3 regions of the Rhizobium sp. 01L419 genome follow, and region 3 is predicted to be linked to each of the others. Evidence: riboswitches for the same ligand, from Rfam matches in the RefSeq annotation. Region 3 holds a riboswitch; each other region holds the start of a gene.
The links. A riboswitch is a leader RNA that binds a small molecule or an ion and turns the genes downstream of it on or off. The one in region 3 is predicted to bind cobalamin.
Positions count from the first base shown of each region.

Region 1: another riboswitch for cobalamin. It lies ahead of nrdH (glutaredoxin-like protein NrdH); the one in region 3 lies ahead of bluB (5,6-dimethylbenzimidazole synthase).
Region 2: another riboswitch for cobalamin. It lies ahead of AC1DUP_RS22785 (ABC transporter substrate-binding protein); the one in region 3 lies ahead of bluB (5,6-dimethylbenzimidazole synthase).

Region 1 covers NZ_JBFTSM010000028.1:20,080-30,804, forward strand. The annotation lists gene AC1DUP_RS34025 (carbohydrate ABC transporter permease) at 1-501, opposite strand, end outside; gene AC1DUP_RS34030 (ABC transporter substrate-binding protein) at 578-1,837, opposite strand; gene AC1DUP_RS34035 (LacI family transcriptional regulator) at 2,139-3,200, shown strand; gene AC1DUP_RS34040 (adenylate/guanylate cyclase domain-containing protein) at 3,208-4,431, opposite strand; gene nrdF (class 1b ribonucleoside-diphosphate reductase subunit beta) at 4,527-5,501, opposite strand; gene nrdE (class 1b ribonucleoside-diphosphate reductase subunit alpha) at 5,681-7,849, opposite strand; gene nrdI (class Ib ribonucleoside-diphosphate reductase assembly flavoprotein NrdI) at 7,828-8,241, opposite strand; gene nrdH (glutaredoxin-like protein NrdH) at 8,255-8,476, opposite strand; cobalamin riboswitch at 8,743-8,969, opposite strand; gene metE (5-methyltetrahydropteroyltriglutamate--homocysteine S-methyltransferase) at 9,146-10,725, opposite strand, start outside.
Region 2 covers NZ_JBFTSM010000012.1:72,433-83,157, reverse strand. The annotation lists gene AC1DUP_RS22795 (arylsulfatase) at 1-733, shown strand, start outside; gene AC1DUP_RS22790 (hypothetical protein) at 975-2,207, shown strand; cobalamin riboswitch at 2,263-2,545, shown strand; gene AC1DUP_RS22785 (ABC transporter substrate-binding protein) at 2,726-3,757, shown strand; gene AC1DUP_RS22780 (FecCD family ABC transporter permease) at 3,754-4,794, shown strand; gene AC1DUP_RS22775 (ABC transporter ATP-binding protein) at 4,791-5,555, shown strand; gene AC1DUP_RS22770 (class I SAM-dependent methyltransferase) at 5,559-6,332, shown strand; gene AC1DUP_RS22765 (transporter substrate-binding domain-containing protein) at 6,526-7,659, shown strand; gene AC1DUP_RS22760 (hypothetical protein) at 7,676-7,891, opposite strand; gene AC1DUP_RS22755 (SDR family oxidoreductase) at 8,031-8,735, opposite strand; gene gcvA (transcriptional regulator GcvA) at 8,853-9,746, shown strand; gene AC1DUP_RS22745 (metallophosphoesterase) at 9,879-10,725, shown strand, end outside.
Region 3 covers NZ_JBFTSM010000034.1:22,811-33,535, forward strand. The annotation lists gene AC1DUP_RS35465 (NADP-dependent malic enzyme) at 157-2,481, shown strand; gene AC1DUP_RS35470 (ribonuclease H family protein) at 2,524-3,057, opposite strand; gene AC1DUP_RS35475 (DUF2865 domain-containing protein) at 3,256-4,341, shown strand; gene AC1DUP_RS35480 (LysR family transcriptional regulator) at 4,372-5,226, opposite strand; gene AC1DUP_RS35485 (MFS transporter) at 5,361-6,905, shown strand; gene bluB (5,6-dimethylbenzimidazole synthase) at 6,938-7,624, opposite strand; cobalamin riboswitch at 7,667-7,856, opposite strand; gene AC1DUP_RS35495 (MFS transporter) at 8,008-9,423, shown strand; gene AC1DUP_RS35500 (3-deoxy-7-phosphoheptulonate synthase) at 9,665-10,725, shown strand, end outside.

The DNA.
Region 1 (10,725 bases), on a different contig from region 3:
CCAGCCGAGATGATGCAGCGTCTGCTCCAGGCCGAGGCCCGGATCGAGGAACCATTTCCAGGCGACACCTGTTACGATGAAGGACAACGCCATCGGATAGAGGAAGATCGGCCGCAAGATGCCTTCGCCACGGATCTTCTGATCAAGAAGAATCGCCAGCATCAGGCCGAGCCCGAGGCAGATGAAGATATAGAGGAAGCCGAAGATCCCCATATTGGTGATCGACGTGTACCACGAGGACGGCGGATCGCTCTCGAACGTCCAGCGCCAGAGCCGCTGATAGGCGCGAGGCCCCGTCAGCACATAGGACGGGAATGTCTTGGAATTGGTGAAGGAGAGATAGGCCGTCCAGACGATGAAGCCATAGACGAAAATCACGGTGATCAGGAAACTCGGCGCCAGCACGATCTTCGGCAGCGCATCCTGCAGCCGGCCGCGAATGGACGTGCGGGTTGAAGACTTCGACGTCAGGACCGGATCCGTGGTCGCAACTGTACTCATGTGATCATCTCCTCCCCGCACCGCAGGGGCTGTGGCTTCCCCGCAAGAGTGCGGGAAAGCCTTGGTCGGTGGGATATTAGCGAGCGTCGTCGATAGCCTGGACGAGCTGGGTCACAGCTTCGTCGGAGGTCTTGATCTGACCATGGACGAACTTCGAGACAACGTCCTTGTAGGCGTTGGCGATTGCCGGAGGTGCGCCATAGCCCTGTGCCAGCGAGCCGAACAGCGTGCCGCCTTCGTTGGCAGCCTTCAGGTCGGCAATACCCTTCTTGCCGCAAGCGTCGAAATCCGTATCCGGAACGTCGGTACGGGCCGGAACCGAACCCTTGACGACGTTGAAGGCGGACTGGAAGCTCTTCGACAACGTTGCCGTGGCGAGCGCGACCTGAGCGGCCTTGCGGTCGTCAGGAACGTTGAACATGCCGAACATGTCGGAGTTGTAGACCACGCTGCCATCGGTGCCGGGGAAGCGGTAGCACAGGAAGTCGGTATCAGGGGTCTTCTTGGCGGCAACGAATTCGCCCTTCGCCCAGTCGCCCATGACCTGCACGAGCGCATCGCCCTTGATGACCATGGCGGTCGCCAGGTTCCAGTCGCGGCCCGAGAAGTTCGGGTCGACATACTGGATGATCTTGGCGAGGTTGTCGAACGACTTCTTCATCGTGTCGGACTTCAGCGAAGCCTCGTCGAGGTCGTTGAAAGCCTTCTTGTAGAATTCCGGACCGCCGGTCGACAGCACGATGGAGTCGAACATCGTGGCTTCCTGCCAGTTCTGGCCGCCGAGCGCGAGCGGGATGACGCCTGCTGCCTTCGCCTTGTCGAGCAGGGCGATCAGATCGTCAAAGGTCTTCGGCTGCGTGCCGCCGATCTTGTCCATGACGGACTTGTTGATCCACAGCCAGTTGACCGAGTGAACGTTAACAGGGGCTGCAACCCACTTGCCGTCATAGACCGAGAACTTCTGAAGTGCTGCCGGAACGGACTTGTCCCAGCCTTCCTTCTTGGCCGTTTCGGTCAGGTCGCCCATGACGCCGGCCTGGGCGTAATCGAGCACGGTATAGCCAAGCATCTGCGAGGCGGTCGGATAGGTGCCTGCGGCAACCATCGCCTTCAGGGCGGTCATGGCTGCGTCGCCGCCACCGCCTGCCACCGGCACATCCTTCCAGGCAAAACCTTCCTTGGAAAGGTCCTGCTTCAGCACGTTGAGCGCCGCGGCTTCACCGCCTGACGTCCACCAGTGCAGCATCTGAACTTCCTTGACGTCAGCCGCGTGAGCGCTGCCGAAACCAGCCATCATCACGACAGCAAGAGCTGCCGAGCTCAAAAACTTGCGCATGAATATCCTCCCGTTCGTGATTAGGCGACGAGACCCTCCTCAGCCGCCCAGATGCCTCCCGTCGCAACGGCGGTCAGACACCACACCGCACCTCCCAGCGCGGTTAACAATTTAAAACGTTATAAACACAACGGCGTCAAGTCCTTCTCGACTCCCGAGAAAAATATCCTTAACTCGCATAAACACTGATTTTACTGGATTTTTTTAAGAAGGCTAGGAAACCCCCAAGAATTTAAATCGTTTGCATAGATTGATTGCGCGTCGGTTGCATCGTGTTAAGGTAGCCGCGACCCAGCACGGAATGTCCTCAGTGACCGAATCGCCTCAACTGCAACGCGGTGAAAATCCCGAGAACGCGCAAAGACGCGGCAAGCCGACATTGCGTACCATCGCGACTTTGACGGGCCTTGCGGTGACAACGGTTTCGCGGGCGCTCAGCGACGCCCCGCAGATATCGGTCGAGACGCGTGAGCGCGTCCACCGCATTGCGCGCGAGATTGGCTACCTGCCGGACCGGGCTGCCCAGCGCCTGAAGACTGGCCGCACCAATGTCATCAGCATTCTTCTCGATCCGCATCAGGAAGTCGTCGGTTTCGGCACCGCCATCATGTACGGCATCGCCAAGGTGCTGAAGGAGACGTCCTATCATCTTGTCGTCGCCCCGAACTTTCTGTCGACGACGGATCTCGAAGCGGCGGAATACATCGTCCGCAACAATTTCGCCGACGGGCTGATCTTCACGAGGACGGAGCCCTTCGATGCAAGGGTGCGGATGCTGCAGGAAGTCGGCTTTCCCTTCGTCTGCCACGGCCGCACCGAGTTTTCCACACCACACCCTTACGTCGATTATGACAACTACGCCTTTGCCTATGAGGCCACCCGACGTCTGATCGCCAAGGGAAGAAAGAGGGTCACGGTCGTCATGCCACCGAAGCGGCTGACTTTCAGCCAGCATATCCTTCATGGCTTCATGACCGCAGTGCGCGAGGCGGGCGTCGCCTACGAAATATCGGAGGCCGTCACGCTCGATTCACCAGCCAATGAAATCAGAGATTTCTTTCGCGCGCGTGCCGCCGCAGCCGATGTTCCCGATGGATTCGTCTGTCCGGGCGAGGTCTCGGCGCTGGCGCTTGTGACAGCCATGGGTGATGCCGGGCGGATTCTCGCGGAAGACTATGATATTGTCGCCAAGGAGACCTCGCATCTCCTGACGCATCTTCAACCGAAGATCGACACGATCTACGAAGATCTGGTCAAGGCCGGCGAACATCTGGGACAGATGCTTCTCCAGCGAATCAGCAATCCGGCAGCGGAAAACGAGACCCTGCTCCTGCCGCCTCAGATCAACTTCCCGGTCGCCTAAGCTCGCATCACTTGTCACGAAAGGCAAAGACGTCGACCGGCTCTCCGAGCCCGCGTAGCGGGAAGCTGCCGAGACTGTCCATCTCTTGGCTGCAAGTGGCCATCTCGACGAAAGCGCGGGAGAGAAGGACTGGTCGCTTGACCTCCTTCGTCAGGCTCTCGAGCCGTGAGGCGACATTGACCGCCGGACCGATGACGGTAAAATCCAGCCGCCGGCGCGAGCCGATATTGCCGTACATCACATCACCCACGTGCACGCCCACGCCATAACGCAGGGGCTCACGCCCAAGGCGTTTGTGCTGTTCGTTGAGCTGTGCCATCGCCTCCTGCCCTTCCCTGATGGCCGTCAGGAGATCCTCGCATGCCGAAGGCTTCGACAGGGGGAAGATGGCAAGCAATCCGTCGCCCATGAACTTCAGGATTTCGCCGCCGTGCCGCTCGATCGGATCGGACATGGCGTCAAAATAGTCGTTAAGCAGCTGGATGACGTCATCGCGCGGCCAGAGATCGGAGATCGCCGTGAAATCGCGCAAATCGCAGATCATGATCGCCGCGCCGACGGTCGTACCACTGCCTCGGGTAATGACGCCGGAAAGAATCTGTTCACTCGCATGCGGCCCGACATAGGTCTGCAGCAGCGTGCGCGCCATGATGTTCTTCAGCCGGATCTCGCTGACCAGCGTCAGGGCGGGCAGCAGGTCGCGCAGAAAATCCAGGTGTTCGCCGGTAAAACCGCCCGGTCGATTGGTCGAAAAGGTCACGACGTGGCGCTTGTCAAACGTGTGGTCGATCGGCCAGGCGATATATTCGGAATAGCCTTCGTCGCGCAGCTCCTGGTAGAAGGGATTGTCGTCGCCCTCCCACAAATCCTCCAGGTTCTTCCGCACCTCGTTGGCGCCGTTGTGGATCTCGTTGACCGGGCTATTCAGATACTGCGGCGTATTTTCCACGCCATAGGCAAACGTATTGATCTTTGCCTCCTTCATACCCTCGGCCCAAAGGATACGCGCGCCGATCCATTGCGGATGATTTGTGCGGAAATGCAGGCTGGAGCGTGTCACCGGCACGCCGGCGGCCAGCAGCTTCTCGCACATTTCCATCAGGATATTATCGATGAAGCGCTCGCCGCGCGTCTCGTTCACCAGCCAGTCAAGAATCCGCCTCCGGCGGATCGGCCACACGCCTTCGACGGTTTCGTTGGCCACAGCGGCCTTGTTGACAGAGGACTTCATCGAAAACTCCCGCTACGCCACATTCAACTGAATCTGCTCGCGCTGAATGTGGGCGATGGCGGGCCCGATGATAAGGGGCTTCGTGAAGTTAGGCCTCAGAAATCCCAGTCTTCGTCTTCCGTCGCGACTGCCTTGCCGATGACATAGGAGGAGCCGGAGCCGGAGAAGAAGTCGTGGTTCTCGTCGGCATTCGGAGATAGCGCCGACAGGATCGCCGGATTGACCTTGCAGGCTTCAGCCGGGAACAGCGCCTCGTAACCGAGGTTCATCAGCGCCTTGTTGGCATTGTAATGCAGGAATTTCTTGACGTCCTCGGTCAACCCGACGCTGTCATAGAGCGCTTCGGTATATTTCGCCTCGTTATCGTAGAGCTCGAGCAGCAGGTCGAAGGCAAAATCCTTGATCTCCTGCCGGCGCTCTTCGGAAAGCTTTTCAAGTCCGCGCTGGAACTTGTAGCCTATGTAATAACCGTGCACGGCCTCGTCTCTGATAATGAGGCGGATCATATCGGCCGTATTGGTGAGCTTTGCGCGGCTTGACCAGTACATCGGCAGATAGAAGCCGGAATAGAAGAGGAAGCTCTCGAGGAAGACGCTCGCGACCTTCTTCTTCAGGGGATCGCCGGACGCATAGTGCTCCATGATCAGCGCCGACTTCTTCTGCAGGAACTCGTTCTCTTCCGACCAGCGATAGGCATCGTCGACATCTGGCGTCAGGCAGAGCGTCGAGAAGATCGAGGAATAGGAGCGTGCATGCACCGCTTCCATGAAGGAGATGTTGGAGAGCACCGCCTCCTCATGCGGCGTCGCCGCATCCGCCATCAGCTTGACGGAACCGACACCGTTCTGGATCGTGTCGAGCAGCGTCAGCCCGGTGAAGACGCGGATCGTCAGCTGCTGTTCGGCCGACGTCAGTGTCCCCCAGGAGGGAATGTCGTTCGACAGCGGCACCTTTTCCGGCAGCCAGAAATTGCCGGTCAGACGGTTCCAGACTTCGAGATCCTTGTCGTCCTCGATACGGTTCCAGTTGATGGCGCGCACGCGGGAGATCGGCTTGATGGATATGTTCATGGGGCGGTCTTTCTTCCACAAATTCTAACGGAGTACGGAGCCCCCTCACCCTGCCCTCTCCCCGATGGGGAGAGGGGGACGCCGTGCAAGCGGCTTGTCTCTTCTCCCCATCGGGGAGAAGGTGCCGGCAGGCGGATGAGGGGGCTACGGGCTCGAAACTCTCGGCCAGCAGCCCAAAATCAAAGCGTGCAGGAAACGCAGCCCTGCACCTCGGTGCCGGACAGCGCCATCTGGCGAAGGCGGATGTAGTAGATCGTCTTGATGCCCTTCTTCCAGGCATGGATCTGGGCACGGTTGATATCGCGTGTCGTTGCCGTGTCGCGGAAGAACAGCGTCAGCGACAGGCCCTGGTCGACATGCTGGGTCGCCGCCGCATAGGTGTCGATGATCTTCTCAGGGCCGATCTCGTACGCATCCTGATAATAGTCGAGATTGTCGTTGGTCATGAACGGCGCCGGATAATAGACGCGGCCGATCTTGCCTTCCTTGCGGATCTCGATCTTCGAGACGATCGGATGGATCGAGGAGGTCGAGTGGTTGATGTAGGAGATCGAGCCCGTCGGCGGCACCGCCTGCAGGTTCTGGTTATAGAGACCGGAGGCCATCACAGCCTTTTTCAGTTCGAGCCAGTCTTCCTGTGTCGGGATATGAATGCCGGCATCATCAAACAGCGCCTGCACCCTCTCGGTAGCCGGCTTCCATTCCCGGTCGGTATATTTGTCGAAATAGTCGCCGGTGGCATATTTCGAATTCTCGAAGCCCTTGAAGCTCGCACCACGCTCGACCGCAAGGCGGTTGGAAGCGCGGATCGCGTGATAGGTCACCGTGTAGAAATAGATATTGGTGAAATCGACGCCCTCTTCCGAACCGTAATGGATGCGCTCGCGGGCGAGATATCCATGCAGGTTCATCTGTCCCAGGCCGATCGCGTGGCTGTCATCATTGCCCTTCTCGATCGACGGCACCGAGGAGATATGGCTCATGTCGGAAACGGCTGTCAGCGCCCGGATCGAGGTCTCGATCGTCTTGCCGAAATCGGACGAATCCATCGCCATGGCGATGTTCAACGAGCCGAGATTGCAGGAGATATCCTTGCCCATCACCTTATAGGAAAGGTCGTCGTTGAATTCACTCGCTTCGCTGACCTGCAGGATTTCCGAGCAGAGATTGCTCATGCTGATGCGGCCGGCGATCGGGTTTGCCCGGTTCACCGTGTCTTCGAACATGATGTAGGGATAGCCACTCTCGAACTGGATTTCGGCAATCACCTGGAAGAATTCGCGCGCCTTGATCTTCTTTTTGGTGATACGGGCATCCGCCACCATCTCGCGGTACTTTTCCGTCACCGATATCTCGGTAAAGGGCACGCCATAGACCCGCTCCACGTCATAGGGCGAGAAGAGGTACATATCCTCATTGTTCTTGGCGAGCTCGAAGGTGATGTCGGGCACGACGACGCCGAGCGACAGCGTCTTGATGCGGATCTTTTCGTCGGCATTTTCGCGCTTGGTATCGAGGAAGCGCATGATGTCGGGATGGTGGGCGTTGAGATAGACGGCACCCGCACCCTGCCGAGCACCGAGCTGGTTGGCATAGGAGAACGAGTCTTCGAGCAGCTTCATGACGGGGATGATGCCGGAAGACTGGTTTTCGATCTGCTTGATCGGCGCACCGGCCTCGCGGATGTTCGTCAGCGACAGCGCCACGCCGCCGCCACGCTTGGAGAGCTGCAGTGCGGAATTGATGGAGCGGCCGATCGATTCCATATTATCTTCGACACGCAGCAGGAAGCACGAGACGAGCTCGCCGCGCTGCTTCTTGCCGGCGTTGAGGAAGGTCGGCGTAGCCGGCTGGAAACGGCCGGTGATGATCTCTTCGACCAGATCGCGGGCAAGCTGCTCATTACCCTCGGCAAGGGCCAGCGCCACCATGCAGATACGGTCCTCGTAGCGCTCGAGATAGCGCTTACCGTCGAATGTCTTCAGCGTATAGCTGGTGTAATATTTGAAGGCGCCGAGAAAGGTCGGGAACCGGAACTTCTTGGCATAGGCTTCGTCGAAGAGGTCGCGGACGAAATTGAAGGAATACTGATCGAGCACTTCCTGCTCGTAATAACCTTCCGTGACCAGATAATCGAGTTTCTCCCGGAGATTATGGAAGAACACTGTGTTCTGGTTCACGTGCTGCAGGAAATACTGCTTGGCCGCCATGCGGTCCTTTTCGAGCTGGATCTTGCCCTGCTCGTCATAGAGGTTCAGCATTGCGTTCAGCGCGTGATAATCCAGCGCATCCGCTGCCTTTAGCGGTTTTGCGCCCGCATCCCGCGTCAGATTTGTCCCCGTGTCCAAAATCGTCCCATCCCGTCTTTGACATTGGCGACATCCTCGGCAGTCCCCAGAAGCTCGAACCGGTAGAGGTACGGCACCTGGCATTTCTGCGAGATCACGTCGCCGGCAAGCCCGTAGGTCTCGCCGAAATTGCTGTTGCCCGCAGCAATGACGCCACGGATGTTGGAGCGGTTTTCCGCATCGTTGAGGAAACGGATCACCTGCTTGGGCACGGCCCCCTTTACGACCCCTGGGCCGCCATCCCCGCAATAGGTGGGCGAGATCAGCACATAGGGTTCGCGGATGTGGATGTCTTCAGCGCCTACGGGAATGCGCGCCGCGCGCAGTCCCAGCTTCTCGACGAAACGATGGGTATTTTCGGACTGGCTGGAAAAATAGACGATCAGGCCCACCGTTCCTCTCCTATCAGGAGAGCGCGCTGATCATATCAGGGCGGAAGCCCGCCCAATGGTTCTCACCGGCAACGACGACCGGAACCTGCATGTAGCCCATGCCGCGCACGCGATCGAGCGCGTCGGCATCTTCGGAAATGTCGATGATTTCATAGTCTACGCCCAGACGATCGAGGGCGCGGTAGGTCGCGGTGCACTGAACGCAGGCAGGCTTGCTGTAAACGGTAACGCTCATCATGTTCCTCGTGATGTCAATGGATTCCGGACGCAGAACTAGGGTCGGGCGCCTTACGGCGTCCGGGGCAACGCTTGAGAATGATCTGACAAAGTTGGCGCTTTACACGCCTTGCATTATCCCTCGCAGGATGTGCGTGGGCGGCGGTTTTGATGCTCTCGACATGACTTCAACCCCGAAGTGCTCATGCGGACGTTCGGGGCAGCGCAACAGGTGCGGATTTGATCCGCCTGACATGCACGCAACCTTCCGGACACCCCGCCCGTGGACGTTTCTCGTTCAAGGCAGGTCTCCTGGCTCGCGGGTCGAAGCACCCTGCCCGCAGCCTTCCCAAAGCATCATGCCTCAGTGACCTGAAATCGGACAGTTGCTCGCCGCTTACAGTTGCGGGGGCAGCTCCGGCCTTGTTTCGCCTTCATGGCAAAACGCACCGTATTCCCGTCTTAGCCCTCAATCCTGACGAATCGAAGGAACCTTGAACACTAGATATAGTACTCGAATCGAAGTTGACGTCAACGGATGGTTTGTCCGTCGCGTTACGGCATGTTTGAAATTGCTACATTCCTGTGAAAAACATGGATAACGGCTGGTTAACAGCAGCAGGCTGTGGAGAAGGCCGCCGAGGCGAGAGCCGACCTATAGCCGGCTCTGCAGGAATCGATTAGGCGCTCAGACGTGAGTCATCGCTGCGGCACCACGTAACAGCCGGGCGGCGGCCACCATGTTGACGAGCGCCGGGCGCACTTCTTCCCACTTACGGGTCTTCAATCCGCAATCAGGATTGATCCAGAGCTGTCCATCCGTCAGACGCTCGCGCGCCAGCGTCAGAAGCTCGGTCATTTCCTCGACATCGGGAACGCGCGGCGAATGGATGTCATAAACACCGGGGCCGATCTCGTTAGGATATTTATAGCTGCGGAAGGCTTCCAGCAGTTCCATCTTCGAGCGTGAGGTCTCGATGGAAATCACGTCGGCATCCATGGCCGCAATGGCGTCGATAATCTGATTGAACTCCGAGTAGCACATATGTGTGTGGATCTGGGTTTCGTCGGAAACACCGGATGAGCACAGGCGGAAACTTTCCACCGCCCAGTCGAGATAGGTCTTCCAGTCCACTTTGCGCAACGGCAGACCTTCGCGAAGGGCCGCCTCGTCGATCTGGATCATCGCAGCACCCGCCTGTTCGAGATCAAGCACCTCGTCGCGGATCGCCAGCGCGATCTGCCGGCTGACATCGGCGCGGGAGAGATCGTCGCGGACGAACGACCAACTCAGGATCGTCACCGGCCCCGTCAGCATGCCCTTCACCGGCTTCTGCGTCAGCGACTGCGCATAACGCCACCACTCGACTGTCATGGGCTTCGGCCGGGAGATGTCGCCGAAGATGATCGGGGGGCGGACATAACGGGAACCATAGCTCTGCACCCAGGCATGCTGCGTGAAGGCGAAGCCGGAAAGCTGCTCGCCAAAATACTGCACCATGTCGTTGCGCTCGAATTCGCCATGGACGAGCACATCGAGGCCGATTTCCTCCTGCCAGCGGATCGCCGCTTCGGTCTCCTTTTTCAGGAAGGCATCATAATCCGCCTCGCTGATCGCCCCCTTTGTGAAAGCAGAGCGAGATTTGCGCACATCATCCGTCTGCGGAAAGGAGCCAATCGTCGTCGTCGGGAAAAGCGGCAGGCGAAGCTTTCGTTCCTGCAGGCCGGTGCGCTCCGCAAAGTCACTGCTGCGCGTCTTCATCGCCTCGTCGATTGCGGCAACCCGCTGCCTGACCTTCATGTCATGCACACGCACTGATGCAGCACGCAAGCCAACGGCTCGCGACGCGGCCGCGATCACCTCTGAAGCCGTGCCGGGGTCGCCTAACGCTGCAAGTTCGTCCAGCTTCTGGGTCGCGAAAGCGAGCCATGACCTCAACTCGTCGTCCAGTCCGGTCTCCAACTCCAGATCGATCGGCACATGCAGCAGGGAGCATGACGGTGCGATCTGCAGCCGATCAGCACCGAAATGCTGGATCAGCGGCTCGATCCTTTTCAGGATCGCAGCCAGATCCGCCTTCCAGATATTGCGCCCGTCGATGACGCCGAGTGACAGAGTCAGGTCGCCTGGCGCCTTGAGAAGGGCATCGATCTGCTGCGGAGCACGAACGAGATCGACATGCAGGCCCGCGACCGGCAGCGCAAGTGCCGTTGGCAAGTTGTCGCCGATGTCGCCGAAATAGGTGGCAAGCATGATCTTCAGGTTCG
Region 2 (10,725 bases), on a different contig from region 3:
CGGCGAACTCCTGAAGAAGCTGGACGATCTCGGCGTCGCCGACAATACGATCGTCGTCTATACCAGCGACAACGGCGCCGAGGTGATGACCTGGCCGGATGGCGGCACCACGCCTTTCCGGGGAGAAAAGGCAACGAACTGGGAAGGCGGCTATCGCGTGCCCACATGCATTCGCTGGCCTGGTGTCATCAAGCCCGGAACGATCCACAACGAGGCCTTCTCGCATTACGACCTGATCCCGACATTCTGCGCGGCGGCAGGCGAACCGGATATCGTGGCGAAATGCCTGACCGGCTACACCGCCGGCACCAAGACGTTCAAGGTGCATCTCGACGGCTACAATCTCATGCCCTTCCTGTCTGGAAGCGTAAACGAGACGCCGCGCCGCGATTTCCTCTACTGGAACGACGATGGCGAACTGGTCGCCGTGCGCGTGCTGAACTGGAAGGTCGTCTTCAAGTCGCAGGATCACACGGGCATCGGCGTCTGGCGCCAGCCATTCACCGAACTGAGGGCCCCGCTCCTCTTCAACCTCAGGGCCGATCCCTTTGAACGCGGCGACGAATCCATCGAATACGAAAAATGGTTCTTCGACCGCGCCTTCGTCATCGTTCCCTCGCAGGCGATCGTCGGGAAATGGCTGCAAAGCTTCGCGGAATTCCCCGTCCGTCAGAAGCCCGCGAGCTTCAATCTCGACGAAGTCATGCAGAAACTGTCGGCGCCGAAGAACTGATTGCAAAACATCACTGCAGCAGGCGGCCGCCGCGCCGCCTGCTGCAGCCGACGTTCCCCTCCACCGGCAACAGTTCTCACTGCTCGTGCTTGACGTTGCGATCCGGTCACGATGAAAGCCGGCCAAACATCAAACGAGGCCAGCGCCCTAATTTCTCAAAAATCCGACAACCAGGACTGGACAAGGCAAATGTAACTTTATAACAACGAAGATGTAATGTTATTACATTAAAGGAGATTTCATGCCCCGGCGCCTTTTCGCTGTCTTCGCAGTCGCCACCGCGCTCACCTCCGCCGCCCTGCCATCGGCTTCCCGCGCCGAGGAGGAACAGCAAGAAAGCTGGCGGCTTTTCGTGGCTGATCACAGCCTGCCGGTCGTCCGCGCCATCGATCTTGCGAGCGGCAGACAGATCGGTCGCTTCGATCTCAAGGCTTATGCCGCCCTGTCGCTGAGCGACACCGGGCGCACGGTCTTTGCCGTCCAGGGCGATGAGAATACCATTCATGTCATCGATACCGGCATTGTCCTTTCCGATCATGGGGAGCATCGCGATCTCGCAGTGACGCCGCCGAAGCTGATCGGCGCGACGATAAAGGGCGAGAAGCCGGGCCATGTCGTGACGCATGGCGATGACGTGGCGATCTTCTACGACCGCACCGACCGCTTCGATCTCCTGAAGGAAAGTAGCCTGCTGCAGGCAAAGCCGGAGCCGAAGGCTTTCAACACCATCGCCGCCCATCACGGCGTCGCGGTGCCGATGGGCAATCACCTGCTGGTTTCAGTGCCGAACATGCAGGCGCCGGTCAAGGAAGGCGAGTTGCCGCCGCGCCTTGGCCTGCGCGTGCTCGACCATGACGGACAACAGGCGGGCGATGTCGCGCCCTGCACCGGCCTGCATGGCGAGGCGACCTCCGCCCGCCTCGTCGCCTTCGGTTGCGAGGAAGGCGTGCTCGTCGCCCGCCCCGGCGGCACGAAAGGCCCCAAACTGGAGATGCTCGGCTATGGCGCGTCGCTGCCGCGAGGCAAGGTCTCGACCCTGCTTGGAGGGCGCTCCATGCAGTTCTTCCTCGGCAATTACGGGGAGGACAAGGTGGTGCTGATCGATCCCGACAGCACCGAAACACCCTACCGCGTCATAGACCTTCCGACCCGCCGCGTCGATTTCGTGCTCGATCCGGCACGGTTCCAGAATGCCTATATCCTCACCGAGGACGGCAAGCTGCACTTGCTCGATACGGTGAAGGGCGAGATCGTCAGATCGGAAACCGTCACGGAGCCCTACAGCAAGGATGGGCATTGGCGCGATCCGCGGCCGCGGCTGGCCGTGGCCGGCGATAATATCGCCATCACCGATCCTCGCCACAGCCTGATCCGCCTCGTCAGTAGCGAAACGCTGAAGGAAACGCGCACGATCCCCGTCGAGGGCCAGCCCTTCGCGCTCGTCGCCGCCGGCGGCTCGGGCGCCAGCCACTGAGCGACTCCGGACCCGGGACACTTCGAATCCGGTGCTTGACGTCGCCCACGGCGGCGTCATAGATCAGGACGACGGTTCCCCGAGGAGAGCTTCGAGGGGATTAATAGGGAACACGGTGCGGACGACCCAAAAGGGACCAAGACCGTGGCTGCCCCCGCAACTGTAAGCGGATTGCTGGTTATATCCCGGAATGTATGGTGCGCCATTCATATCAGGACATGACAAGCGAGCCGGTCACTCCAAGGCCTCAGGGCCATGCCACTGTGCGAAAGCGCGGGAAGGCAGATGACCGACTGACATCCGTGAGCCAGGAGACCTGCCGTCAATCACGATCCAATCAGCCGGGCGGGGATGCCCGGACAAGGAGCAGACATGATTGACCTTAATCCCTGCCGCTTGCCGCACGCGATCCGTCCCGATTGGACCACCCGCCGCTAGCCCTCTCCCTCCACGCTTGGCTCACGCATCTGCGCGCGCCGGCGTCCGCTAGCCCTTTTCCTTCCGATCGAGAGTTTCCAATGCGCCAGTTACTTCCAGGCTTTTCCCTTGCGCTCGGGCTCGCCGGCTTTTGCCTGGCCGGCCTCGCAGCCCCCGCCTTCGCCGCCACCCGATACCCCCTCACCCTTACCAATTGCGGCCAGCCGGTCACGTTCGACAAGGCCCCGGCCAAGATCGTTTCGATCGGCCAGGGCATGACCGAAGTGCTCTTCTCGCTCGGCCTTGCCGACAAGATCGCCGGCACGGCCGTCTGGGTCGGCCCGGTCCTGCCGCAATATGCCGAGGCCAACAGCAAGATCAAACGGCTGGCCGACAACGACCCGAGCTTCGAATCCGTCGTCGGTGCCGAGCCCGATCTGGTAGCCGCCGAATTCGAATGGCATGTCGGCACGCAAGGCTCCGTCGGCAAGCGCGAGCAATTCAAAGACCTCGGCATCAACACCTATGTCGCGCCTGCCGATTGCGTCGCCAAGATCAACACCGATGGCGGCGATGGCGTGCGCAGGGAACTGTTCACGATGGACCTGATCTATCAGGAAATCGCCGAACTCGCCGAGATCTTCGACATCAAGGACCGCGGCGATGCGCTGATCGCCGACCTGAAGACGCGCGAGGCCGCCGCCGTTGCCTCCGTTGCCGGCGCTTCAAGCAAGAACCTGCCCGTGGTCTTCTGGTTCTCCAGCAAGGAAGTGAAAGGCGATGCCTTCATCGCCGGCAAGAACAGCGCGCCGGCCTATATCCTGAAGACGCTCGGCGCCAAGAACGTCGTGACGACGGAAGAGGAATGGCCCCTCGTCGGCTGGGAAACCATTGCGCAGGCCAATCCCGCTGTCATCGTCATAGCCACCATGGACCGCCGTCGCTATGCCGCCGACGATCCCAAGGTGAAGGTGGGTTTCCTGGAGAATGATCCGGTCACCAGTGAACTCGATACGGTGAAAAACAAGCGCTTCATCATGATGGACGCGCAGTCGATGAACCCGACGATCCGCACGATCGACGGTATCGAAACGCTCGCAAAGGGCATCAAGTCCTTCGGTCTGACGCAGTGAGCCAGGCTGCCTTGCGACAGAGGAAATGGTGGGCGCTCGCCGCGCTCACCATCGCCGCCTTCGTCCTGCTCGGGCTGATGGTGAGCCTTGCCGTGTCTATAGGCGAGATCGCCATTCCTCTCGCCACCACGGCAAAGGCGGTGTCCAATCGCCTGTTCGGCACGGCATTCGAGCTCAGCCGCATTCATCAGGGCATCGTCTGGGATTACCGCCTCAGCCGCGCGCTGGTGGCGGCCAGTGCCGGTGCGTCGCTGGCGCTCTGCGGCACGGTGTTGCAGGCGCTGCTGCGCAATCCGCTCGCCGAACCCTACGTGCTCGGCATTTCGGCCGGCGCCTCTACCGGGGCCGTCTGCGTCATGATCCTTGGCTTCGGCTATGGCGTGCTCAGCCTCTCCGCCGGCGCCTTCATCGGCGCCGTCATTGCCTTCCTGCTGGTCGGCATTCTGGCAGCCGGTGTGGGCGGCACCAGCGAGCGCATCATTCTCTGCGGCGTGGCGGGCTCGCAGCTCTTCAATGCGCTGACCTCCTATATCGTCACCACGTCGGCCAATGCCGAACAGGCCCGCGGCGTGCTCTTCTGGCTGTTGGGGTCGCTGAGCGGCGTGCGCTGGCCGGATGTCTATCTCTCCCTGCCGGTCGCACTGACAGGCTTCGTCATCTGCCTTGCCCATGTGCGTGCGCTGGATGCCTTCGCCTTCGGCACGGATGCCGCAGCTTCCCTCGGCATCGCCGTGCGCCGGGTGCAGTTCACCCTGCTCGCCGTCACGGCTGCGATGACCGCAAGCGTCGTCAGCATGGTCGGCTCCATCGGCTTCGTCGGCCTCGTCATTCCCCATGCCGCCCGCTTCCTGGTCGGCCCAGCCCATGGCCGCCTGCTGCCGGCGACAGCGCTTGGCGGGGCGATCTTCATGGTCGGCGCCGACATCGTCTCGCGCATCATCATTCCGCAGCAGATCCTGCCGATCGGCGTCGTCACCGCGCTCTTCGGCGCACCGGCCTTCGCCATCATCCTTTATCGCGTGCGGAGAAGCGCATGAGCATATCAGTCGACAAGGTCACCTATGCCGCCGGCAATACCGTCATCGTCAATGGCGTCAGCATATCGGTCAAAAAGGGCAAGGTGCTCGGCCTGCTCGGGCCGAACGGCTCCGGAAAATCGAGTCTGCTCCGCCTGATCTGCCGGCTGCGGCAGGTCAGATCCGGCATCATCCGCCTCGGCGACGATGATGTCTCCGGCCTCTCGCGCGCCGCCCTTGCCCGCCGCATCGCTTTCGTCGAGCAGCAGACGACGACGGATACGCAGCTCACCGTGCGCGATATCGTCCGCCTCGGCCGCACGCCGCATCGCGGCCTCCTCTCGTCCTGGGCACCCGATGACGATGCCGCGGTCGAAGAAGCACTCGCCCGCGTCGACATGGGCGAACGCGCCGGCCAGCTCTGGCAGACACTGTCTGGCGGCGAGCGGCAACGGGTGCATATCGCCCGGGCGCTGGCCCAGACGCCAAGCGAACTGCTGCTCGACGAGCCGACCAACCATCTCGATATCCAGCACCAGCTCGATATCCTGGCCCTGGTCGCCAAACTCGGCCTCACCTCCATCATCGCGCTGCACGATCTCAATCTGGCAGCGATGTTCTGCGACCACTTGGCCGTGCTGCAGAAGGGCGAGGTCGTGGCCGCAGGCACGCCCGAGGAGGTGCTGACCGAAGCGCTGATCGCCCGCGTCTTCGGCGTGCGCGCCCATATCGAAAAATCACCCGTGCATGGCCGCGCACATATCCAGTATCGGATGGGGTAAGACATGGATGGAGTGAATTTCGATCTCAAGGAAGAGATCCGCGACTACTGGTCGAAGCGCTCGGAAACCTTTGACCTCGCCTTCGGCCACAGGATCGCCCCCGGCCCGGAGGCAGACGCCTGGCAGAAGCCGATCCGCAAAGCCATCGGCCCCGAGCCGAAACGCGTGCTGGAACTTGCCTGCGGCACCGGCGAAGTGACGCGCCTGATCCACGATCTCGGCCATGACGTCACCGCACTCGATTTCTCCGAAGCGATGCTGAAAGTTGCCCGCGCCAAACATGCCGGCAAGCAGCGCCTGCGCTTCATCCTTGCAGACGCCGAAAACACCCTGGAACCGGACGCGAGCTATGACGCCATCATCTGCCGCCACCTCGTCTGGACGCTGACCCGGCCGGAGGAAACCTTTCGCGAATGGTTCCGCATCCTCAAGCCCGGCGGCCTGTTGCTCTTCTTCGATGGCGACTGGGCAGGCCCGAAACCGACCGGCCGCATCGCCAGCCTGCTGATCTCCTGGATCGACCGCCTCGTCGGCGCCGACAAGAACTATGACGGCGCGCTCAGCACCCGCCACGCCCGCATCATGTCAGCCCTGCCCTTCGGCCAGGGTCTCCGCCCCAACATGCTCCTGCCGCTCTTGAGATCGGCAGGCTTTACGGACATCGCGCTTCACTCCCACACCCCGATCGCGAGGGCGCAGCGCAAGAATGCCAATATCCGAAACAGGCTCCGAACCCTCGTCTACCGGCGCTTCATCCTCGCCTGCCGGCGGCCCTGATGCCTGCATTTGCCGCACGCCCATTTCTGGATGCGTGGTGATTTGCCGAGATCTGAAACCAGCCTGTGCCAAATGCCCGTCACCGTAAATGATCGTTGCATTTACCGTTGCGTACTTGCCGGACGCCGTCAGCCGTTCAGGATGATCCACGAACGAAGCGGCAGTTCGCCTGATGCAGGAAGGGAAAGGTGTTATGGCAAAGACCACCGCGCCCTCATCCGGCAAAAGCAGGCGCCGGACTCTGCCGTTCGCCATTCTGGCGTTTTTCCTTTGTCTGGCCGTATCCTTCCCACGGCACGCGTTTGCCGCCCCGCCTGAATTTCCCAACCGCGAACTGGTGGTCGGCACCAAGGAAGCCCCGCCTTTTGCCATGAAGGAGCCCGACGGCACCTGGACCGGCCTTTCGATTGATCTCTGGCAGCAGATCGCCGACAGGCTCGGCGTCAAATACCGGCTGGTCGAGGAACCCTCGGTCCAGAGTCTGCTCGATGCCACGAAGCGCGGCGACTACGACCTCTCGGTCGCGGCCATCACCATCACCGCCGACAGGGAACGCAATGTCGATTTCTCCCAGCCGTTTTACAATACCGGCCTCGGCATCGCCGTCTCCGTCCAGAGCGTCTCCGTCTGGTACGAGATCACGCAGACGATGACCTCCCTCGGTTTTCTTCAGGCGGTCGGCGCGCTTATCGGTATTTCGCTGGCGGTGGGCGCCCTGATCTGGCTCTTCGAGCACCGCCACAACGAGGATTTCGGCGGCGGCGCGGCCAGAGGGCTCGGCGCCAGCATCTGGTGGTCGGCCGAAGCGATGACGCAGGCAAGCACCGGCCATCGCGGCCCTAAAACGCTCGGCGGTCGAACCCTGGCGATCCTCTGGATGGTCATGTCGATCATCACCATCGCGGTCTTCACCGCAAGCGTCACCTCCGCGCTCACCACGCGCCAGATCAGGGGGCTGGTGAACGGCGCCGAAGACCTGCCGAGGGTGCGCGTCGGCGCGGTCACCGGCTCCGCCACGACAGGTTTTCTCGATGGCGAGCACATCCGGCACCGCGATTTCGACAAGGTGCAGGACGGCTTCCGGGCGTTGACATCAGGCACTATCGACGCCTTCGTCTACGACAAGCCGCTGCTCTCCTGGACCGCCGAACAGCAGTTTCCCGGCAGCGTGCAGGTGCTGGACACGGTCTTCGAGCCGCAGAACTACGGCATGGCGATGCCCGCCGGCAGCCGTTACCGGAAGGCGATCGATGTCGCCATTCTCGAAGCAATCCACGACGACGCCTGGAAAGACACCCTGTTTCGGTATCTGGGCGAGAAGAAGTGAGGTATTGCCGGGCGGCTCACCAGTTCCCCGGATCCGCAGTATGATCGACGGCGGCGAATTCGTCCGCCTTTGCCCGATCCAGCGTCACGGTCCTTGTCCTCTTGGTCTCGTCCGCGACCAGATAGCGAAGCGGCGCCGCGTCCCGGGCAAGCTCCTGATACAGGAGAAGCGCTGCTTCCTCGGCAGTATCGGCCTCGATCTCGCGCGTGATGGTTACGGTGAACTTCTGCATGGATTCGGGCCTTCTCGATCGTCGCGGGCATGGGCGCAATGTCCACCGCCTGACAATAAGCGCAGAGCCGAATAGTTCAAGCTGCCCCTGCCTTCGACGATCAACCGTCCACCGCCATCGAGCACCAGATATGCACCCCTCAAACCGAGCGCATCAACCCGCCATCCACCTTCAGGCTCTGGCCGGTAATATACCCCGCCCCGTCGGACACCAGAAACGCGATGGTCGCGGCCACTTCCTCACTCGTGCCATAGCGCTGCATCGGCACGCTCTCGCGCCGCGCCTCGGTTGCCGGCAGGCTGTCGATCCAGCCGGGCAGCACGTTGTTCATGCGAATATTCTCGGCCGCATAGGTGTCCGCAAAGAGCTTGGTATAGGCGGCAAGACCGGCGCGGAAGACGGCTGACGTCGGGAACATCGTCGACGGCTCGAAGACCCAGGCCGTCGAGATATTGACGATCGCGCCCTTCTTCTGCGCCTGCATGATCGGCGTCACCAGCCGCACCGGGCGGATGACGTTCATCAGATAGACGTCCATGCCCGTATGCCACTGCTCGTCGGTGATCTCGTTCAGCGCGGCACGCGGCCCATGCCCGGCGCTGTTGACGAGAACGTCGATCCGCCCCCAAGCCGCCATCGCCGCATCGATAAGCCGCTTCAGATCGTCATTCGACTGGTTGGAACCGGTCACGCCGACGCCGCCGAGCTCCTTGGCGAGCGCCTCACCCTTGCCGGAGGAAGACAGGATCGCGACCTTGTAGCCATCGGCAGCAAGGCGTCTCGCGCTCTCAGCGCCCATGCCGCTGCCGCCTGCCGTGATAACAGCCACTTTTTCTACTGACATGCCGATGCCCTCCTGAAGTGATATCGTCGATTGATCGATGTGTGCGCGCACGATACCATGTCCGTCGCGCGAGCGCGAACCAGTTCTCCTCTTTTATAGCAGTAGAAAAACTACTCGATGAGCGATATCCCGGGAAAGCTTCCCTCTCTCAATGGCCTGAGAGCCTTCGAGGTCGCGGCGCGCCACCTGAACTTCAGGCTCGCCGCCGAAGAGCTTGGCGTTACGCAGGGCGCCGTCGCCCAGCAGGTGCGCGGGCTCGAAGCGCAGCTCGGCATGACCCTTTTCGAACGGCTTCCGCGCACGCTGGCGCTGACGGCCGAGGGCAGACGCTACATCGCCGACATCAGGCGCGCCTTCGAGATCATAGCGCGGGCAACGGACGAGCTGAAGCCGCAGGCGATCAAGCTCACCATCAGCACCACGCCGACATTTGCATCGAAGTGGCTGATCCCTCGCCTGCCTGATTTCACCGCTCTGCATCCCGATCTCGATCTGCATATTCTGGCGACCGAGCGCATCTCGAATTTCGCCGTCGATGGCGTCGATCTCGCCGTCCGCTATGGCCGCCCGCCCTTTGGGCCGGGCCTGAATGCCGAGCTGCTGTTCGAACAGGAGGTCATCGCCGTCTGCAGCCCGCTGCTGCTTGCCGGCCGGAATGCACCGCGCACGGCCGAGGAGCTCTCCGCCTATCCGCTGCTGCACGATGCCCATAATCTCTGGCCGGAATTCGTCGAGCGCCATCTCGCCAGCAGCCGCAGCCCCTCCTTCAAGGGCATCAGCTTTTCGCAGACTTCTCACGCCATCGAGGCAGCGATTGCCGGACAGGGCATCGTTCTCGCCAATGGCGGCTTCGTCACCGAGGATCTGGCCCGGGGGCGGCTGGTGCGTGTCTTCGAAGGCAGGTTGCGCGGCCCGTCGGACATCTACCTCGTCTGGCCCCGCTACCGGAAATCCCAGGCGCTGGAAACCGTGATCGGCTGGTTGTTCACTGAGGCGCAGAAGGCTGGCTGAGCACTCGCGCATGGGACCGGCGTCAGCCTGACGGACCCAAAGAACAATGAGCCTCTTGCGCAGGACGCCGGAGACACCAGATTCAATCTCTTCATTCCCTCCGATAAGCATTGATAATCACAGGCCTATTTGATGTTCCATTTCATTCTCGGCATTCCCTGGCTGGTCGTCCTCCTCCGCTTCATCCTGCCCCTGCCGTGGATCTGGCCTGCCAAGGCCCTGCTTGCCGGCGTGCTCCTGGTCGCCTCCCAGCAGGTACTGCTGAACCGCATCTCTTCAGGGTCCGTCTTCGCGCCCGAATATCCGCGCCCGCTGATTATCGTGCTGAATTTCCTCTTCGGCGCGACGCTCCTGCTGGCGGTCTTCCAGATCGCGCTCGATGCCGTCTCGCTTGCCCTTGCTCTCGTCGAGGGAGAGTTTCCGGCCGTGCCCCCGGAGATGCGCTACATCATCGGGCTCGCAGCCTTCGGCCTGGCCGCTTTTGGCGTTGCCGGAGCCGTGCGCATTCCACCCGTGAAGAACGTCGAGATATCAATCCGGGATCTTCCCGAATCCTTCGACGGCTATCGGCTGCTGCAGCTGACCGACCTCCATCTCAGCCGCCTCTTCCCGGCGTCCTGGGCCGAAACCCTTGTGCAGAAGGCCAATGGCCTCGGGACCGATGCGATCGTCGTCACCGGCGATTTCATCGACGGCCGCCTCGAGAAGCGCCGGGCCGATGTCGCACCGCTTGCGAAGCTTGCGGCGCGCGACGGCGTCTTCGCCATTCCCGGCAATCACGAATATTATTTCGGCTACGACGATTGGATTGCGCACGACGCCAGTCTTGGCATCCGCATGCTGATGAATGAGCACGCCGTCATCGAGCGCGGCGCCGGCCGCATCGTCATTGCCGGCGTGACCGATCTGGCGGCTTTCGGCAGAGCGATGCCCGATCCCGATCTTGCCGCGGCCTTGAAAGACGCTCCGGCCGATGCCC
Region 3 (10,725 bases):
AAGTGCTGCAATCTGATCAGGGAAGGCTCTAATGTCAGCTCCCCTTTACCGTCCGGGTCAAAAAGTTCCCCTGCGGCCATTTCCGTACTGTCCAGGCCGGTCGATTGATGTATGGAGGAGTCTTCAAAAGACTTTGAAGGACGATTGGAAGCGGCGATGGATCACCAGGAAAAATCCCAGGAAAAAGCCAAGACGGAAACGAATCTGTCGGGCGGCAGCCTCGACGAACAGGCGCTTTTCTTCCACCGCTATCCGCGCCCCGGCAAGCTGGAAATCCAGGCGACCAAGCCGCTCGGCAACCAGCGCGACCTGGCGCTCGCCTATTCTCCCGGAGTTGCCGCTCCCTGTCTCGCCATTCGTGACAATCCGGAACAGGCGGCCGACTACACGTCCCGCGCCAACCTCGTCGCCGTGATTTCGAACGGTACTGCCGTTCTCGGTCTCGGCAATATCGGTCCGCTTGCCTCCAAGCCGGTCATGGAAGGTAAAGCCGTTCTCTTCAAGAAATTCGCCGGCATCGACGTCTTCGATATCGAAGTGGATGCTGCAAGTGTCGAGCAGATGGTTTCCACCGTCGCTTCGCTGGAGCCGACCTTCGGCGGCATCAACCTCGAGGACATCAAGGCACCGGAATGCTTCCAGATCGAGAAGCAGCTGCGCGAGAAGATGAAGATCCCGGTCTTCCACGACGACCAGCATGGCACCGCGATCATCGTTGCCGCCGCGATCCTCAACGGGCTGGAACTCGCCGGCAAGAAGATCGACGAGGTCAAGATCGTCGCCTCCGGTGCCGGTGCGGCAGCACTTGCCTGTCTGAACCTGCTCGTGACGCTCGGCGCCAAGCGCGAAAACATCTGGGTCCACGATCTCGAAGGCCTCGTCTATGAAGGCCGCGTCGAGCTGATGGACGAGTGGAAAGCGATCTACGCCCAGAAGAGCGACACCCGCACGCTCGCCGATAATATCGGTGGCGCCGATGTCTTCCTCGGCCTGTCCGCTGCCGGCGTGCTGAAGCCGGAACTGCTTGCGCAGATGGCCGACAAGCCGCTGATCATGGCGCTCGCCAACCCGACGCCGGAGATCATGCCGGATCTCGCCCGCGCCGCGCGGCCCGATGCGATGATCTGCACCGGCCGGTCGGACTTCCCGAACCAGGTCAATAACGTCCTCTGCTTCCCCTATATTTTCAGGGGCGCGCTGGATTGTGGCGCCGAGACGATCAACGAGGAAATGAAGATGGCCGCCGTGCGCGCCATCGCAGCGTTGGCCCGCGAGGAGCCTTCGGACGTCGCCGCCCGCGCCTATTCCGGCGAAACCCCTATTTTCGGCCCTGACTATCTCATCCCCTCGCCCTTCGACCCGCGTCTCATCCTGCGCATCGCGCCTGCCGTCGCCAGGGCCGCTGCCGAAAGCGGTGTCGCGCGTCGCCCGATCGCCGATTTCGATGCCTATCTCGACCAGCTGAACCGCTTCGTCTTCCGCTCCGGCTTCATCATGAAGCCGATCTTTGCGGCCGCGAAGACGGCAGAGCGCAAGCGCGTCATCTTCTCCGAAGGCGAAGACGAGCGCGTGTTGCGCGCCGCCCAGGTGCTGCTTGAAGAAGGCATTGCCGAGCCGATCATCATCGGCCGTCCGCAGGTCATCGAAACGCGCCTGAAGCGCTACGGGTTGCGCATTCGTCCGCTGCAGGATTTCGAGGTCATCAATCCCGAGGACGATCCGCGCTTCCGCGAATATGTCGATCTTTATCTGCAGCTGGTCGGCCGCCGAGGCGTCATCCCGGAAGCCGCCCGCACCATCGTGCGCACCAACACGACCGTCATCGGCGCCCTGGCGTTGAAGCGCGGTGAAGCGGATGCGCTGATCTGCGGCCTCGAAGGCCGTTACGAGAAACATCTGCGCGACGTGCGCCAGATCATCGGCAAACGTAAGGATGTCTGTGATTTCTCAGCTCTCAGTCTGATGATCTCGCAGCGCGGTGCGACCTTTTTCACAGACACCTATGTGACCTTCAATCCGACAGCCGAGGAAATCGCCGAGGCGACGGTGCTCGCTGCCGAGGAAATCAAGCGTTTCGGCATCACGCCGCGCGCCGCCCTCGTCTCGCATTCGAACTTCGGCTCGCGTGAATCCGAAAGCGCTACCAAAATGCGCAATGCGCTGCAGTTGGTGCGCGAGGCGGCCCCCGATCTCGAAGTCGACGGTGAAATGCACGGTGAAAGCGCGATCTCCGAGGAGCTGCGCCGTCGTGTCATGCCGCACACGACGCTGCATGACGAAGCCAACCTGCTGGTCTTCCCGAACCTCGATGCGGCCAACATCACGCTCGGCGTCGTCAAGTCGATGACCGACGGATTGCATGTGGGCCCGATCCTGCTCGGCACGGCAATGCCCGCCCATATCCTGGCGCCGTCGGTGACCTCGCGCGGCGTGGTCAACATGGCGGCGCTTGCTGTCGTCGAGGCATCGCAGCCGGCGTGAGCCGGTTGCCCGTTCTCATTTGAAATCGGGCCCATCTCAAAATCAGGGACTCCGTATCGACCGGCGTCCCTGATCAGCCAGCGCATCGGCGCGCTCATTGCCATCGGTGCCTGAATGGCCCTTGCACCAGGCGATACCTATCATCGGGTTCTGCGTTAGCTCGACATCGAGGGCCTTCCAGATCTTCGCATCTGATATCACCCGGTTTCTGGCCTTGCCGTTCGGGTTGCTTTTCTTCCAGCCATTGTTTCTCCAGATCGGACGCCAGCCGTTGCAGCCTTCCACGGCATAGACGGAATCCGACCAGATGACCGCCGCTGCATCAGCTGCTGTGCGGTTGATCCATATTGCCGCCTCGAGCACCGCGGTCACTTCCATCGTGTTATTGGCCGTATCCTTTGCGCCGCCGAAGCCGGATGCGATTTCGACGCCATCGCGATAGGCGACAAAGGCCCATCCCCCGTGGCGGGAGCCGGGCTCAAAACAACCGTCCACGAAAACGTGAAGTCCGCCTCGGGCATCCGGTATTGCCGAAGTCGTTTCCGCGGCGGCAGCTTCGTCAGAAATATCTGTCATGTCAGCTGTTTAGCTATGAACCTTTTTCCGGGCGGGTGCAGGAGAGATGGGAATGGAACCATCGGGCTTGCTGGATAAGGTCGCAAAAATGCGCTAGGAATTACTCCGAGCTTATTAAGGGAAATACGTTAAGACAAAGCGCGGTGGATTGAAGCCGCAATCGACAGATAAATGCTTTTCTCTTTCCGGAACGACGTCGTGAAGCGCCGAAACCTGTATCTCGTTTTCTATCTGGCATTCGCGGCTCCTGCGGTGGCGCAGACCAATGCGATCTGCGAGGATCTGCGTGGGCGCCTTGCCGACTTGCCGCAATCGATCGGCAATAACGGCCCGGAGATGCGCCAATATGCGGGCGCGCTTGCCGAACAGAACCTGGAATTGCGCAAGGTGCGCGGCGATCTGCGTCGGTATGGCTGTACCTCAGGCAGCATGGTGGTCGTCGGCGGCGAGAATGCCGGCTTCTGCACCGAGCTCGAGCAGGCTGAAGCCAAGATGGTGGACAATATCAGCTTCCTTCAGGATCGCCGCAACGAATTGCGCCAGTCCGGTACGGATGCGGCCCGCGAGGGCCTGATGGCCGCACTCGAAGACAATGGCTGCAACAGCGACAGCTTTGGCGAACCCGCTCCGAGCGACGTCTATGCCCCAGCTCCGAGCATCGAAGAGCAGGCCATGCGCGGCGATACGTTCATTCCGCTCGGCGGCGGCGAGCACTATGGCCTGCCGCGCGCCGAAATGCTCTCGCCTGTAAGCACCATCTGCGTGCGCACCTGCGACGGCGGCTTCTTCCCGATCAGCAACAACGCCACTTCGGTGGATTTCGGCCGCGATGCGGCGACGTGCTCGAAGATGTGCCCAGGCGTCGAGACGGAGCTCTTCTATCGCGACGTTTCCAGCACCGAGACCTCGAACATGATCTCGACGGCGACGGGAACGCCCTACAGCGCGATGAAAAACGCCTTCGCCTACAAGACCCGCGCGCCCGGCGAAAAATCCGCCTGCTCCTGCAATCTGACTGCCTATTACGAGCAGATGCGCAAGAGCCAGGCTGCCTACGCGCCGGCACCCGAACCGAAGGGCTCGATTACGACGATCAAGACGGAAGCCCCGAAGGCCGCGAGCGCGCCGCCTGCCCCGCAGCCGCAGGTGGCGGATCGTCCCTATGACCCCGCCGGTAACAAGGTTCGTCAGGTCGGCCCGCAATTCCTCGCCGGCGATCAGGGCAAGATCGATCTCGCCAATCCTGCAACATCGGGCCCGCAGCCCCAACAACAACAGCAATAGGGTATGATCTCGGCCGTCGGGACAGCGTCTTCAGTTTGAGGCGCGATGCTCCCTGAACGCTGCCGCCAGCGTGCGCAGTGCCGCGCGCGATTTGGCATCCGTTAGCGTCGAGTGCAGCACGACCTCCGAGGATGGTAGCGACGGCAGGCCGAACCGCTCGCTGACCTCGACCGTACCGACGGGTGCCAGGCGATAGGAAAAGGTCGAGACAGCAAGCCCGGCCGAAACGGCTGCGGTCACAGCCGAAGAGCCGCCGCCGAGGAAGACTTCCGCCCAGGGAATGCCCGCCGCATCGAGCGCCCGGGTGCAGACATCCCGCACCCTGCAGTTGGGCGACAGTGCTGCAAGACGCAGCGGCTCACCGCAGCGATATTCGAATTGCGGCGTTGCGAACCAGCCGAAATGCTCCGGTGCCAGAACCTCGCCGTCGCGCCGGTCCTCGTCCCGACGGACGATCGCCGCATCCAGATCGCCGCGGTCGAAGGCTGCAAGCAACTCGCAGGAATTGTCGAGCCGGACCTCGATCGTCAGCCCCGGATCATGGGCATTGAGGCGTGCAAGCAGCGTCGGCACTTCCGGGCCGGCGACATGGGCCGCAATGCCCAGCCTGAAATGACGGCGCGACGAGGAAAGTGCGGCGACCGCCCGGTCATGGGCCGCGAGGAATTCCCGTGCGGCATCAAGAAATACCGCGCCCTGTGCGGAAAGCCGCACCAGCCGCGGCGTGCGCTCGATCAGCCGGTGGCCGAGCCGCTCTTCCAGCCGTTTCAGCTTGACGCTGATCGCGCCCTGCGTGCTGCCAAGCTCACTGGCGGCGCGGGTGAAGCTCTTGTTCTCGGCGATCGTCACGAAGGCCTGAACGGAATCGACATCGAGCATGGTCATGGCATCTATCCGAAATTGTTGTGTCTGAAATAGTTAATCATCCAATTCTGTAATGTTCAAGCTCTGCTTATGCTGACGCAAATGGACGACATCGGATGTCACCGTTGTATGTCTCAACCTCGAAAGGCCAAAGCATGACCCCTGCCTCCCCTCCTTCCTCACGTATCAGAGGCATTATCGCCCTGATGGCCGCTTGCCTCTCCTCGCTCATGTTCGGCCTTGAAATATCGAGCGTCCCGGCAATTCTGCCGACGCTTGAAAAGGTGCTGCATGCCGATTTCAGCGCGCTGCAATGGATCATGAACGCCTACACGATTGCCGTCACCACGGTGCTGATGGCGGCCGGTACCTTTGCCGATCGTTACGGCCGCAAGCGTGTCTTCCTGATCGGCATTGCCGCCTTCGGCTTGACCTCGCTCGTCGCCGGCCTTGCGCAGGATGCCTCGCTGCTGATCGCCGCCCGCTTTCTGCAGGGCATGAGCGGCGGCGTCATGCTGATCTGCCAGGTCGCCGTTCTCTCCCATCAATTCCGGGAGGGCCGCGCCCGCAGCATGGCCTTCGGCTGGTGGGGCATCATCTTCGGGATCGGCCTCGGCTTCGGCCCGATCATCGGCGTTGCCATCGTGGCAGCCGCCGGCTGGCAATGGGTGTTTCTCATTCATGCGGTCCTTGCCGTCATCACCATAGCCCTCGCCGTAACCGGCATTGAGGAATCTCGTGACCCAAGTGCGGGACGGCTTGATTTTGCCGGCATCGCCACCCTTTCACTATCGGTCTTCTGCCTCGCCTTCTTCATCACGCAGGGGCCGGCCCTGGGCTTTGCCAGCCCCACGGCACTCGCCATTATCGCTCTTTGCGCGGTAAGCCTTATCGCCTTCGTCATTGCCGAGTGGCTGAACCCGCGGCCCATGTTCGATGCCTCGGTCTTCCGCATCCGCACTTTCTCGGGTGCGATCATCGGCTCGGCTGCCATGAACATCAGCTTCTGGCCCTTCATGATCTATCTGCCGATCTGGTATCAGGCCGGCCTCGGCTACGGCAGCCTTGCCGCCGGTCTCTCGCTGCTGGCCTATACGCTGCCGACCCTTGTCGTGCCGCCGTTTGCCGAGCGTCTTTCGCTGCGCTACCGGCCGGGCCTCGTCATTCCCGGCGGTCTCTTCACCATCGGCCTCGGCTTCCTGTTGATGAAGTCTGGCAGCGCCGCCACCGAGCCAAGCTGGCTGACCATGATGCCTGGCGCCCTGCTCTCAGGCATCGGATTGGGCTTCACCAACACTCCGGTCAGCAACACGACGACAGGCGCAGTCTCCAGCGATCGCGCCGGCATGGCCTCCGGTATCGACATGAGCGCCCGTATGATCTCGCTCGCCATCAACATCGCCGTCATGGGCTTCATCCTCTTCAACGGCGTCTTCTCGCATCTGAAGAGCGTCCTGCCGTCATCGATGGCGGCGGACGATCTCCGCTTGGCTGCCGAACGCATTTCCGCCGGCAATATCGCCTCCCTGCCCGATATCCCGGCCGCGACGGTGCATGATGCGCTCGTCCAGGGATTCGGCGCAGTCATGCTCTACGGCGCCGTCGGCGTCTGGCTGATGGCCGCCGCGAGCTTCCTCGTCTTCGGCCATTGGAAAGCCCCTGTTTGCGCCAGGGAATGCGATAGCCAGCCAGCCCAATGATGCAGACCCGCGCCGGCCCAATCCGGCGCGGTCTAGCCTTCCACCTGCCCCCAGCCGTCATGGAAGACCAGTTCTTCCAGCGGCATCCTTTGCCGCCAGCCTTTGACCGCCAGTTCCGGCTGATCGCAGAGCCGTTCGACGAAGCCGGCGCAGAGCCAGGCCACCACCTCGATATGATCGGGAATGCCGAGGATTTCCTTCAGGTCGCCCTCGCGAAAGATGCTGACCCAGCCGATGCCGACGCCTTCCGCTCTGGCAGCAAGCCACAGGTTCTGGACGGCGCAGACGGTGGAATAGCTGTCCATGCGCGGATTATGTGTGCGCCCCAGTACCACGCTGCCGCTGCGGGTAGGATCGCAGGTCACGCAGATGCCGAGTGGCGCCTCGACAATGCCTTCGAGCTTCAGCGAACGGTATTTTTCCTGCCGTTCGCTGTCGAACATGCGGGCCGCTTCCTCATTCGCCTTCACGAAAGCATCGCGCACCCGCGCCCTGACCTCGGCACTCTTCACCAGAATGAAATTCCACGGCTGCATGAAGCCGACCGAAGGCGCGTGATGCGCCGCCGTCAGCAGCCTTGTGACGAGATCATCCGGCAAAGGATCGGGCAGGAACTGGCTACGCACATCGCGCCGCGTCATGATCGCATGATAGACGGCCTCGCGTTCGGCCGCAGAAAAACCGGATGCCGGGCAAGCGGCATCATCAATGGGTCGCATCGTCAAATCCCCAACAACGCAACCGCCCGCCGTCCGCGCGGGTTGGGTCTATCTTGCCAGGCCGGTCTTCTGACTTGGCGTCATTCGCTTCGCCGCAGCCTTCCCGGCCTTGCGGCCAGTGGCGTGATAAGCGGCAAGCGTCAGCCTTACAGCGTTGGGCACGTTCCGGTCTCACACCGGATTCCCGATTCTCCCGCCTGTGAAAGCGGGCACCTGAAGGGTGATCTATGGCGTGGAAACGGCATGGCGGCAAGCTGCATGCGACATTCATTTCGTGGACAGTCCGGAAATGCTGGCCTAGAACGAAACCCGAATCCGACTGGCGCCGAAAGCGCCCCTTCATTCTCATTGCATTCCGGTTGCCCGTGTCCCGTCTAACGCCGATGATCCTCGCGGTCGCCCTGTTCATGGAACAGATGGATTCGACCGTGATTGCCACCAGCCTGCCTGCGATTGCTGCCGATATAGGCACTTCGCCGATCGCATTGAAGCTTGCGGTAACGAGCTACCTCGTGGCCTTAGCGATCTTCATTCCGATCAGCGGCTGGATGTCGGATCGCTTCGGTGCCCGCAATATTTTCCGCCTGGCGATCTTTGTCTTCATGGTCGGCTCCGTCGCCTGCGCTTTCTCCAATTCCATCGCCGCCTTCGTCATCTCCCGTCTCATTCAGGGTGCCGGCGGCTCGATGATGACGCCGGTCGGGCGATTGCTGCTGGTACGCGGTACGCCACGTCACCAGCTGGTGAATGCCATGGCCTGGCTCACCATTCCGGCGCTGATCGGCCCGATCATGGGACCGCCGATCGGCGGCTTCCTGACGACCTATCTCAGCTGGCACTGGATCTTCTGGATCAATGTGCCGATCGGCATTATCGGCATCATCCTCGTCACCCGCTTCCTGCCGGCTGTCGAACCGCGCAGACCGAAGCCGATGGATTTTCCGGGTTTCTTCCTGTCGGGCATCGGCTTTTCCGGTTTCGTCTTCGGCCTTTCGGTCATCAGCCTGCCGGCGGTTCCCGTCATCTACGGTTATGTTACCGTCGCTGTCGGCATCCTTTCCGGCATCCTTTATTTCATCCATGCCAGGCGCACGCCGCATCCGCTGCTCGACCCGAAAATGTTCCGCTATCCGATGTTCCGGGCATCGATCCTCGGCGCCTCGAATTTCCGCATGGGGCTCGGCGCGTTACCCTTTCTCATGCCGCTGATGCTGCAGCTCGGCTTCGGCATGACGCCGCTGCAATCAGGCTCGATCACCTTCGTCAGCGCGCTCGGTTCGATGGGCTCGAAATTCGCCGCCACCCGCACCTACAATGCCTTCGGCTTCCGCAACGTCATTGCGCTGACCACCTTCCTCGCCGCGATCTTCCTCGGTGTGAACGGCCTCTTCACCGTCGAAACGCCGCTCTATGTCATCATGGGCTGTCTTCTCGTCGGCGGCCTGCTGCGTTCCATGGCCTTCTCAGGCGTCAACGCCATGGCCTTCGGCGATGTGGACGAGGCCGACAGCAGCCAGGCAACCGCCATCAATGCGGTGGCCCAGCGCATCTCCATGGCCATGGGTGTTGCCGTCGCCGGCACGATCCTGGAAATCTCATCGAGCTTTCACGGCGGCAAGCTGCTGGTTTCCGATTTCCATATCGCCTTCTTCATGGTGGCTGGGATCTCCGCCCTTGCCTGCATCACCTTCCTGCGCCTGCCCGCCAATGCGGGCGAGGAACTGACGACGCGCCGCCGCAAGAACCGACATGCAGAGCCGGAGGAGGCACAAGGAGAGGCAATGGCGGAAAGCCGCTGAAAACCTCACGGATCGGTCATTTTCTCTCACAGATTCCGCGTGACAACTCCCATCGGCATAGCTACATAGGCTGCATGTCGATTTCGTCCGTTTATGCATCGCGATTTTATTCGTACCGCTGCTTCCAGCGGATGCGGGTCTGTGCGTAGACGAAACTAACGCAACGACAAACCCGAACAGCCGCTAGTCAACCTGGCGGCTTTTTTGTTCCGCACGGTATGACCAAACAGGAGAGCATACCGTGACTGACACTATTGATGATCTTCGCATCGTCGAGATCACCCCGCTGACCAAACCTGCCGATATCATCTCGGAAATCCCGCGTAGTGCCGCGGTCACCGAGACCGTGACCGGCACCCGCGACACGATCCACAATATCCTGACCGGCAAGGACGACCGCCAGCTGGTCATCATCGGCCCCTGCTCGATCCATGATCCGGCAGCCGCCCGCGAATACGCCTCCCGCCTGGTCGAGCAGCGACGACGCCTCTCCGGCGATCTCGAAATCGTCATGCGCGTCTATTTCGAAAAGCCCCGCACGACCGTCGGCTGGAAGGGCCTGATGAACGATCCGCATCTCGACGGCACCTATCGCATCGAGGAAGGCCTGCGTATCGCCCGCCGCCTGCTGCTCGATATCAACGCCATGGGCCTGCCGGCCGGCTGCGAATTCCTCGATACGATCACGCCGCAATACATCGCCGACCTCGTCAGCTACGGCGCCATCGGCGCGCGCACGACCGAAAGCCAGATCCACCGCCAGCTCGCCTCGGGTCTCTCCTGCCCGATCGGCTTCAAGAACGGCACGGATGGCAGCGCGCGCATCGCACTCGATGCGATCATGGCGGCTTCCCAGCCGCACCATTTCCCGGCCGTCACCAAGGACGGACAGGCAGCGATCGCCTCGACGCGCGGCAACGAGGACTGCCACATCATCCTGCGCGGCGGCAAGCGCCCGAATTATGAGGCAGCCGACGTGCAGGCCGTCATCGCCGAGGCCGTCAAGCTCGGTGTCGATCCGCGCATGCTGATCGATGCCAGCCACGCCAACAGCAGCAAGGACCCGATGAACCAGCCGAAGGTCGTCCACGACGTCGCCGGCCAGATCGTCGCCGGCAACCACCACATCAAGGGCATGATGATCGAGAGCAACCTCGTCGCCGGCCGCCAGGATCTCGTTCCCGGCAAGCCGCTCGTCTATGGCCAGTCGATCACCGATGGCTGCATCGGCTGGGATATGTCGGTCGACGTACTCGAGGATCTCGCCAAGGCCGTCCGCGACCGCCGCAAGGCCGCCGTCGC